2 regions of the Pedococcus sp. P2_E4 genome follow, and region 2 is predicted to be linked to the other one. Evidence: predicted binding sites of a transcription regulator. Region 2 holds the regulator's gene; the other holds the start of a gene.

Region 1 (5,866 bases), on a different contig from region 2:
GCCCTCGCCCTGGGGCGCGGTGAACTCCTCGACCACACCCTGGTTCGCCGTGGATTCCGGCCAGTGCCGCAGGTTGACCGCTGCGATGCCGGCCGTCACCTCGTCGGCGTCGATGGCCCGGACCCGGAGGTCGAGACCGGCCATGGCCATCGCGTCCGAGCCGATGCCGCACCCGAGGTCGTGCACGGTGTGCAGCCCGGCCGCGCGGAAGCGCTGCGCGTGCTGGGCGGCGACGGACAGTCGGGTGGCCTGCTCGAGGCCGTCCGACGTGAGGACCATGCCCCGCGCGAACTCCCCGAACTTGTCCCGCGCCCTGGCTCGCAGCCTGGCCTGGTTCAGGGCGGCGGCCACCAGGTCGGGGTCGAAGCCCGCGCCCCGCAGCCGCGCCTGGAGGGCCAGCGCCTGCGACTCGTCGTAGTCGGGCAGCGACTGGAGCAGGCCCCAGCCCTCGCCGCTGGTCAGGCGTCGCAGCAGGGCCAGGTCCATGGCCCGCATTGTGTCGTATGCGGGGTGGCCGCCACAGGTGCCCGGGTCGCCCGCCGCCGGTGCCCGGGGTCGCCCGCCGCCGGTGCCCGGGGTCGCCCGACCGCGGGTGCCGGGGTCGCCCGCCGCGGGTCAGCGGTCGCGGCGCCACTCGTACGGAGTCGTCGTCGACACCTTGAGGAGACCGGAGCGCTCGAGGATGGGCCGGGAGAACTCGGTCGAGTCGCTGTTGATGTAGCGCTTGCCGTAGCCCATGGCCGACCGCGCCCGCGCCGCCGTCAGGGCCCGGTAGATGCCCTTGCCGCGGTACTCCGGCCGAGTCGCGCCACCCCAGATCCCCGCGAAGTCCGTGTCCTCGACCGGCTCGAGCCGACCGGCGCTGACGATGCGGCCGTCGTGCTCGGCCACCCACATCTCCATGTCGTCGCGCGTCCGCAGCCGGTGCAGGATCTGCAGGAGGAGCTCCTGCGCCTCCTCTGGCTCGTCCCCGAACACCTCGGCCTGCATGGCACACATCGCGCGGACGTCCTCCTCGTCGGTCACCTGGCGCACCACCACGCCTTCGGGCAGCTCGACGTCGACGGCGAGCAGGTGGGCCTCGCCGATCATGATCGACTCGGGCTCGTCGGGCACGAACCCGCGTGCGACCAGTGCCTCGTGCAGCCCGGGGGCGCGGTCGTGGCCCCGGGTCTTCCACTCGACCCGGAGGATCTCCGGCATCGCCTCGTAGTGCGCCAGGGCCTGGTCCACCAGCTGGCGCACCGAGTCCTCGTCGGCAGGCCGTCCGTCGACGTCGAGGGTCTTGTAGGTGATGAACCCCCGGCCCCCGAGGTAGGTGGCGAGCACCAGCGGCCCGAGCCGCGGTGCGGTCAGGGCGGAGGAGAGCTCCTCGCGCAGCTGCTCGTCGTAGGCGCGCAGCAGGACGGCGGGGTCGCTGGTGGGGGTCGGCATGCGCCAGACACTGCCCGGTCCGGGGGGTTCGGCGCCACCGCATTTGGCCCGCGCCGTCCGCCCTCGGCGAACGCCCCGTCCAGTTCTGGCACTCGAGTTGACCGAGTGCTAACCACGAGCCTAGATTGGCGGTTGGCACTCCGGTTCGCCGAGTGCTAACGCAGCCGCCTGGTCGACCCCCGCGACGGCGACCGGACCGGCAGCACCCTGCACCACCCACCACTGTCCAACTTCGACATTCCCGAAGGGGAGGTCCTCACCGTGTCGGTTTCCATCAAGCCGCTCGAAGACCGCATCGTCGTCAAGTCCGTCGAGGCCGAGCAGACCACTGCGTCTGGCCTCGTCATCCCGGACACCGCGAAGGAGAAGCCCCAGGAGGGCGAGGTCCTTGCGATCGGCCCGGGCCGCATCGACGACAACGGCAACCGCGTCCCGCTCGACGTCACCGTCGGCGACCGCGTGATCTACAGCAAGTACGGCGGCACCGAGATCAAGCACGGCGGCGAGGAGTACCTCATCCTCTCCGCCCGCGACGTCCTCGCCATCGTCGGCTGAGCATCCGCACCTCGTGATTGACGTGCCCTGTGTGCCGGCCCGCCGGCATACAGGGCACGTCGCCTTTCACCCCGAATGTCAGCACCCCGATTTCGACTGCTAGAGAAGGACTTTCATGGCTAAGACGCTGGAGTTCAACGACTCCGCCCGCAAGTCGCTGGAGCGCGGCGTTGACGCGCTCGCGAACGCGGTCAAGGTGACGCTCGGCCCCAAGGGCCGCAACGTCGTCATCGACAAGAAGTGGGGCGCCCCCACGATCACCAACGACGGTGTGACCATCGCCCGCGAGATCGAGCTCGAGGACTCGTACGAGAACCTCGGCGCCCAGCTCGCCAAGGAGGTCGCCACCAAGACCAACGACGTCGCGGGTGACGGCACCACCACCGCCACCGTGCTCGCCCAGGCCATGGTCAAGGAGGGCCTGCGCAACGTTGCCGCGGGTGCCGCCCCGGCCAGCCTCAAGCGCGGCATCGACAAGGCCGTCGAGGCCGTGTCCGCCAAGCTGCTCGAGAACGCCCGCGAGATCGAGGGCAAGGAGGAGATCGCCCAGGTCGCCGCGCTGTCCGCCCAGGACGAGACGATCGGGTCGACCATCGCCGAGGCCTTCGACAAGGTCGGCAAGGACGGCGTCATCACCGTCGAGGAGTCCTCGACCGCGACGACCGAGCTCGAGTTCACCGAGGGCATGCAGTTCGACAAGGGCTACATCTCGCCCTACTTCATCTCCGATGCCGAGCGCATGGAGGCCGTGATCGAGGACGCCTACATCCTCATCAACCAGGGCAAGATCTCGGCCATCGCCGACGTCCTCCCCGTCCTCGAGAAGGTCGTCAAGAGCGGCAAGCCGCTGCTGATCATCGCCGAGGACATCGACGGCGAGGCGCTGTCGACCCTGGTGGTCAACAAGATCCGCGGCACCTTCAACGTGGTCGCGGTCAAGGCCCCCGGCTTCGGCGACCGCCGCAAGGCGATGCTGCAGGACATGGCGACCCTCACCGGTGGCCAGGTCATCTCCGAGGAGGTCGGGCTCAAGCTCGACCAGGCCGACCTCGACGTGCTGGGCCAGGCCCGCCGCGTCGTCGTCACCAAGGACACCACCACGATCATCGACGGCGCCGGAGACACCGACGACGTCACCGGCCGGGTCAACCAGATCAAGGCCGAGATCGAGCGCACGGACTCCGACTGGGACCGCGAGAAGCTCCAGGAGCGCCTCGCCAAGCTCGCCGGCGGCGTCTGCGTGATCAAGGTCGGTGCGCACACCGAGGTGGAGCTCAAGGAGAAGAAGCACCGCATCGAGGACGCCATCTCGGCGACCCGCGCGGCCATCGAGGAGGGCATCGTCGCCGGTGGCGGCTCCGCCCTCGTGCACGCCTCGGCCGTCATCGACGACCTCGGTCTCGAGGGCGACGAGGCCACCGGTTCGCTCATCGTCAAGAAGGCCGCGGCCGAGCCGCTGCGCTGGATCGCCGAGAACGCGGGCATGGAGGGCTACGTCGCAGTCTCCAAGGTGCGCGAGCTGACGGTCGGCAACGGCCTCAACGCCGCCACGGGCGAGTACGGCGACCTGATCAAGGCCGGTGTCATCGACCCGGTCAAGGTCACCCGCTCGGCCCTGCGCAACGCCGCGTCGATCGCTGCGATGGTCCTCACGACCGACACGCTCGTCGTGGAGAAGAAGGAAGACGAGGAGCCGGCGTCCGGCGGTCACGGCCACGGCCACGGCCACTGACCCACTCCTGACCCGGGCTGACGTGCGGCGCTGAGCCGCACGGCATACCTCCCGAAGGCCCGTCCCCCAGTGGGGCGGGCCTTCGGCGTTCCCGTATGCCGCGGGCGCCCTGCACGCCCAACGCGGCGAGTGTGGACGCCGGCGCAGGGGGTTCGCGCGGGGCGGATGCGGTGGGACGCTGGGGCCAGGCCCCGCACGGACGCGGGGCGCCGGTGCTGGGTGGTGGCGATGACTCGGTCGGAGTCGGCTCCGAGCCTGGAGGAGTATGTCGTCGCGCGCGGCTCCGACCTGGTGCGCCTCGCGTGGTTCCTCACCGGTGACGCCGCCGCCGCCGACGACCTCGTGGTGGACACGCTCGGACGGGCGGCCCGCGACTGGCACGGGCTCACCGACGACGGCGGTGGTGCGATCGACACCACCCTCACGCGGCGCCTGCTGCGCACCTTCCTGCACGGGCACGACCCTGCCCGCGACCCTGCCCGCGACCCTGCCAGCGACCGGGTGATCGATGGTGCAGGTGACCCGGCCGGCATCTCAGGTGGCCAGCCCCGAGCAGCGGGTGGGGCCTGGGCTGCGTTGCTGGGCCTGCCGCGTCACCAGCGGGCGGTCCTCGTGCTCCGGCACGCGCTGGACCAGCCGCCGGAGCGCGTCGCAGTCCTGCTGGACACCTCGACTGCGACCGTGGCGTCGCGCGAGCGGGCGGCGCTCGATGCCTTCGGGCGCAGCGAGTCGGGCGCCCGGGCGGTGCTGCCGGCCCTCGTCCCGTCCGACCCCTCGACCCACGGGCTCGCGAGCCGGGCCCGTGACCGGGTCGACGGGCGACGGCGGGTGCGCACGGTCGCCTCGTCGGCGGTGGCGGCCCTCGTCGTCGTCGCGGCAGCGGTGGTGGCTGCCACCAGCAGCCCGCCCAAGGTGCAGCCCGCTCCGGGGCCCACGACGACGACTCGGGTGGCCCTCAGCTGTCGCACGACGACGGCCGAGGCGTCCGTCCCGGACGAGGCCATCTGGGTGCTGAGCGACACGGCGACCGCGGTGCTGCTGTGTGCCCGACGAGACGACGACTCCGTGTGGCCGGGCTCGTTGCCGCCGGACGACGAGCTGACCGACCCCCGCGCGATCGACCTCGTGACCATCGAACCGCGGACGTCGGGGGTGGAGTGCGCCGGGCTTGTGGCGGGCCCGACCTACCGGCTCCTCGTGCGTGACCGCGACGGGGCGGTCCGCAGCTACGAGAACGAGGTACTGGCCTGCAACGGATGGCCCCTGCTCAGCAGCTACTACGTCGCGGTCGCCGAGCAACGGGCTGCCGAGGACCAGGCCGCGGCGGGGTTCCTCGGCTGCCCGGCACTGCTGGGCGAGCACCCCCGTGCCGCCGAGTCGAGCCCGAAACCCTTGCTGGCCAAGGGAACCGTGTTCACCCTCGCCACCGCGTGCCTCCACCAGCTGCCTCGCGACGATGTGGTCCCACGGTTCCGCGAGGTGCGTTCCAACGTCCTCGGCACGCCGCAGCTGGCCCAGCTGAACGCCGACGCCCGCCACGCCGGGTCCGCCCTCGGGTCGCTGCCGTCCTGCCCGATGGCGGGGTCGCTCGTCGTCGTGAGGGCGCTGACCGACTCCAACCGGCTGGTCGAGCTGAGCGGCGCGTGCGGGGACGTGCTGAGCGTCAACTGGTCCCCGAAGGACGTCTGGGCGGTGAGTGCCCAGACGTCGTCGATGCTTCAGGCACTGCTGTCCGGGCGGTGAGGTCCGCGTGGGGGAGGCGACCCGACCGGCGCGGTGACAACCTTGGAGCGGGGCCGACCGCTTCTCCCAGACATGAGGAACCCGTTGGCCGAAGGTGAGGGTGAGGTGGTCGTCATGACGCACACGGGGCCCCCGTCCTTCGACGACTACGTCAGCGCCCGCGGGGCCGACCTGCTGCGGACCGCGTGGTTGCTGACCGGCGACCACCAGCGTGCCGAGGACCTGGTCCAGACCGCCCTCGGCAAGGTGTGGCCGCACTGGGCCCGCATCACCCGCGACGGTTCGGGGTCGTACGACGCCTACGTCCGCCGCGTCATGATGACGACGTACATCGCCTGGTGGCGCCGGCGCTGGAACGGCGAGTACCCGACCGAGTTCCTCCCCGAGCGTCCGGCTGCCGCG
Region 2 (3,922 bases):
TCGCGAGCAGGGTCGGCTCGAGGTCGGCATAGCTGCGGACGGTCCCCAGGATCTGCTTCCACGCCCGGGCGGTGTCGGCCTGGCTGGCGTGCGGCCACCCGAGGTGGGCGCAGATGCCGTCCTTCCACGACTGGCCGCGGGGGATGACCGGCCAGGCCGGGAGCCCGAGGCGCTCGGGCCGCACGCTCTGCCACACGTCGACGTACGGGTGCCCCAGGATCCGGACGTGCGCGGCATACGGCTTGACGCGGCGGGCCTCCTCGACGACCCGGTGCTCCTTGGTGCCCGGCACGAGGTGGTCCACGAGCACCCCCATCCGCCGCCCCGGACCCGGTGCGAAGTCCCGGATCGCCGCGGCGAGGTCGTCGACGCCGTCGAGCATCTCGACGACCACGCCCTCGACGCGCAGGTCGTCGCCCCAGACCTTCTCGACGAGCTCGGCGTCGTGGCGGCCCTCGACGAAGATCCGCGATCCGCTGGCCACCCGGGCGCGCACGCCCTCGACGGCCCGTGATCCGGAGGCGGTCCGTGACGCCGTCGCGCGCGCGGCTGCGAGCTCCGCCCGGGCGGCGGCCTTCGGGGGAGTCAGGACCACCGGGGCCCCGTCGAGCAGGAAGCCGGGGCCGAGGGGGAAGCCCCTGGTGCGACCCCGCCGGTCCTCGAGGTGGACGACGTGCATGCCGCCGGCCTTCTCGACCCGCACGACCGCACCGCACCAGCCCGTGTCGACGTCCTCGACGACCAGCCCGGTCTCGGCCTCCACGTCGCGGGAGCGCCCGCGCGGGGGCACCTTCCAGTCGCCGGAGAGGACGTCGGAGCCATAGCGGTCGGGCACCACGAGAGGGTATGCCGCGTGGTCGCCGCTCCCGCGCAGGCTCGCGCGACCTCGTGGAGGATTCGGGCCTGCCGGGGGAACGACATAGACTTGGCACTCGTAGAACGTGAGTGCCAACGGCCCGGAGCCGTGGCATCGGGTCGAGCGGACAGGAGGAGACAGTGAGCGAGGAACGTCGGCTCGCGGTGTTGCGCGCGATCGTCCAGGACTACGTCGAGACCTCCGAGCCCGTGGGCTCCAAGTCCCTGCTCGAGCGCCACCAGCTCGGCGTCTCGGCCGCCACCGTCCGCAACGACATGGCGGCGCTGGAGGAGGAGGGGCTGATCGCGGCCCCCCACACCAGCGCGGGGCGCGTCCCCACCGACGCCGGCTACCGCCTGTTCGTCGACCGGTTGAGCTCGGTCAAGCCGATGTCGGCTGCCGAGCGCGCGGCGATCTCGCAGTTCCTCGAGGGCGCCGTCGACCTCGACGACGTCGTCGACCGCACGGTCAGGCTGCTGGCCTCGCTCACCCGGCAGGTCGCCGTGATGCAGTACCCCTCGCTGACCCGCTCGTCGGTGCGCCACATCGAGTTCGTGCCGATGGGCGCGAGCCGGCTCATGGTCGTGCTCATCGTCAACACCGGCCGGGTCGAGCAGCGGGTCATCGAGACCGGCCACGACCTCACCAGCTCGGACGGCGAGGCCCTGCTCGGGCTGGTCCGCGCCAAGGTCAACGCCACGGCCGTGGGCCGACGCCTGGTCGACGCCGCCGCGAGCCTCGAGTCGCTGCCGGAGGAGTTCGACCCCTCAGACCGCGACCTCGTGCGCTCCGTGGTGAGGTCGCTCGACGACGCCCTCGTCGAGGAGCGTGAGGAGCGGGTCGTCCTCGCCGGCACCTCCAACCTCACCCGGGTCGGCACCGACTTCCCGCTCACCATCGGCCCGGTGCTCGAGGCCCTTGAGCAGCACGTGGTGCTGCTCAAGCTGCTCGGCACGTCGCGCGAGACCTCCGATGCCGTCTCCGTCCGCATCGGCCACGAGAACCCCTTCGCGGGGTTGCAGTCGACCTCTGTGGTCTCGACCGAGTACGGCACCGGCGCCGACCTCGTCGCCGGTCTCGGCGTGCTCGGCCCCACCCGCATGGACTACCCCACCACGATGGCGTCGGTGCGGGCCGTGGCGACCTACGTCTCCCGGATCCTCGCGCAATGACGCGCACCCGACTCCGCTCCACCGACCGTCAGCTCTGACACCAAGGACTTCCGTTGAACGACTACTACCAGGACCTCGGCGTCTCGCGGGACGCGACGGCTGAGGAGATCAAGCGCGCCTACCGCAAGAAGGCCCGCACCCTCCACCCGGACGTCAACCCCAGCCCCGAGGCCGAGGAGCAGTTCAAGAAGGTCTCGCAGGCCTACGACGTGCTCTCGGACGCCGAGAAGCGGCGCTCCTACGACATGGGCGCCGACCCCTACGCGGGCGCGGCTGCCGGCTTCGGCCAGGGCTTCTCGTTCAGCGACATCATGGACGCGTTCTTCGGCGCGGGCGCCGGCCAGGCCCAGCGGGGTCCGCGCTCGCGCCAGCGCCGCGGCCAGGACGCGCTGGTGCGACTCGACATCGACCTCGCCGACGCGGTGTTCGGTGCCGAGAAGGAGCTCACCATCGAGACGGCGGTGCTGTGCTCCACGTGTCACGGCGACGGCGCGCAGCCCGGCTCGGGTCGCCGCACCTGCGACGTCTGCGGCGGCCGGGGCGAGATTCAGCAGGTGCAGCGCTCGTTCCTCGGGCAGGTCATGACGACCCGCCCGTGCATGACCTGCCAGGGCTTCGGCGAGGTGCTCGTGAGCCCCTGCTTCGAGTGCTCCGGCGACGGCCGGGTCCGCACCCGTCGCACGATCAAGATCAAGGTCCCGGCCGGGGTGGACACCGGCACGCGGATCCAGCTCGGCGGCGAGGGCGAGGTCGGCCAGGGTGGCGGGCCCGCCGGCGACCTGTACGTCGAGGTCAACGTCCGGCAGCACGCGACCTTCCAGCGGCGCGGCGACGACCTGCACTGCACCGTCGAGCTGCCCATGACGGCGGCGGCCCTGGGCAGCACGCTCAAGCTCGACACCTTCGACGGGTCGCACGAGCTCGAGGTCAAGCGCGGCACCCAGGCCGGCGACGCGATGACCCTGCGTGGCCTCGGCGTCACCCACCTGCGCGGCACCGGGCGCGGCGACCTCATCGTGCACGCCAACGTGCAGACCCCGACGCGGCTCGACGACCAGCAGGAGGACCTGCTCCGCCAGCTTGCATCCCTGCGTGGCGAGGAGCGACCCGAGGGCCGCCTCGCGCCCGCCGGTCAGGGCCTGTTCGGCAAGCTGCGCGACGCCTTCAAGGCCAAGTAGCCCGCCACATGACGCTGCCGCTGTTCCTCGTCGACCCGGCGCTGCTCGACGGCGTGGCCGAGGGGGCGTCGGTCACGCTCGACGGGGCGGAGGGACGCCACGCGGCAACCGTCCGCCGGATCGCGGCAGGGGAGCAGGTGATGCTCGCCGACGGCGCAGGGCTGCGCGTCACGTGCGACGTGGTGGGCGCAGGCAAGGCAGAGCTCGCCCTCCGGGTCGTCGGTGTACGTCGCGACGCCGAGCCGCAGCCGCGCTTCGTCCTCGTCCAGGCGCTCGCCAAGGGTGACCGCGACGACCAGGCGATCGAGGCGGCCACGGAGTTCGGGGTCGACGAGGTCGTGCCCTGGCAGGCGGCCCGCAGCATCGTCCAGTGGCGCGGCGAGCGTGGCGACAAGGCCCGGCGCAAGTGGGAGTCGACCGTGCTGTCGGCGACCAAGCAGTCGCGCAGGTCGCGCACCCCCGTCGTCGCGGGGCTCGCCACGACCAAGGACCTCGCCGCCCGCATCGGCGGCGCCGCAGCGGCATACGTCCTGCACGAGGACGCCAGGGCGAGCCTGGCCGCGCAAGCGTTGCCGGACGCGGGCGACGTGCTCGTCGTCGTCGGTCCCGAGGGTGGGATCACCCCCGAGGAGGTCGCGGCCTTCGAGGCCGCCGGGGCCGTGACCGTGCGGCTCGGTGACACGGTGCTCCGCTCGTCGAGCGCCGGGCCGGCCGCG

The links. The regulator HrcA, encoded in region 2, represses chaperone genes, less so after heat shock. The targets are predictions, from matches to a motif close to TTNGCACTCGNNNNNNNCGAGTGCNAA.
Region 1: the regulator HrcA is predicted to act here: its motif matches at 1,520-1,546, upstream of groES (co-chaperone GroES).

The regions. Positions count from the first base shown of each region.
Region 1 covers NZ_JBFUEO010000034.1:25,784-31,649, forward strand. The annotation lists gene AC1DV7_RS14490 (THUMP-like domain-containing protein) at 1-486, opposite strand, end outside; gene AC1DV7_RS14495 (GNAT family N-acetyltransferase) at 616-1,434, opposite strand; gene groES (co-chaperone GroES) at 1,696-1,989, shown strand; gene groL (chaperonin GroEL) at 2,105-3,721, shown strand; gene AC1DV7_RS14510 (SigE family RNA polymerase sigma factor) at 3,950-5,464, shown strand; gene AC1DV7_RS14515 (SigE family RNA polymerase sigma factor) at 5,579-5,866, shown strand, end outside.
Region 2 covers NZ_JBFUEO010000044.1:94-4,015, forward strand. The annotation lists gene AC1DV7_RS15720 (DUF3097 domain-containing protein) at 1-835, opposite strand, end outside; gene hrcA (heat-inducible transcriptional repressor HrcA) at 997-2,028, shown strand; gene dnaJ (molecular chaperone DnaJ) at 2,082-3,206, shown strand; gene AC1DV7_RS15735 (16S rRNA (uracil(1498)-N(3))-methyltransferase) at 3,215-3,922, shown strand, end outside.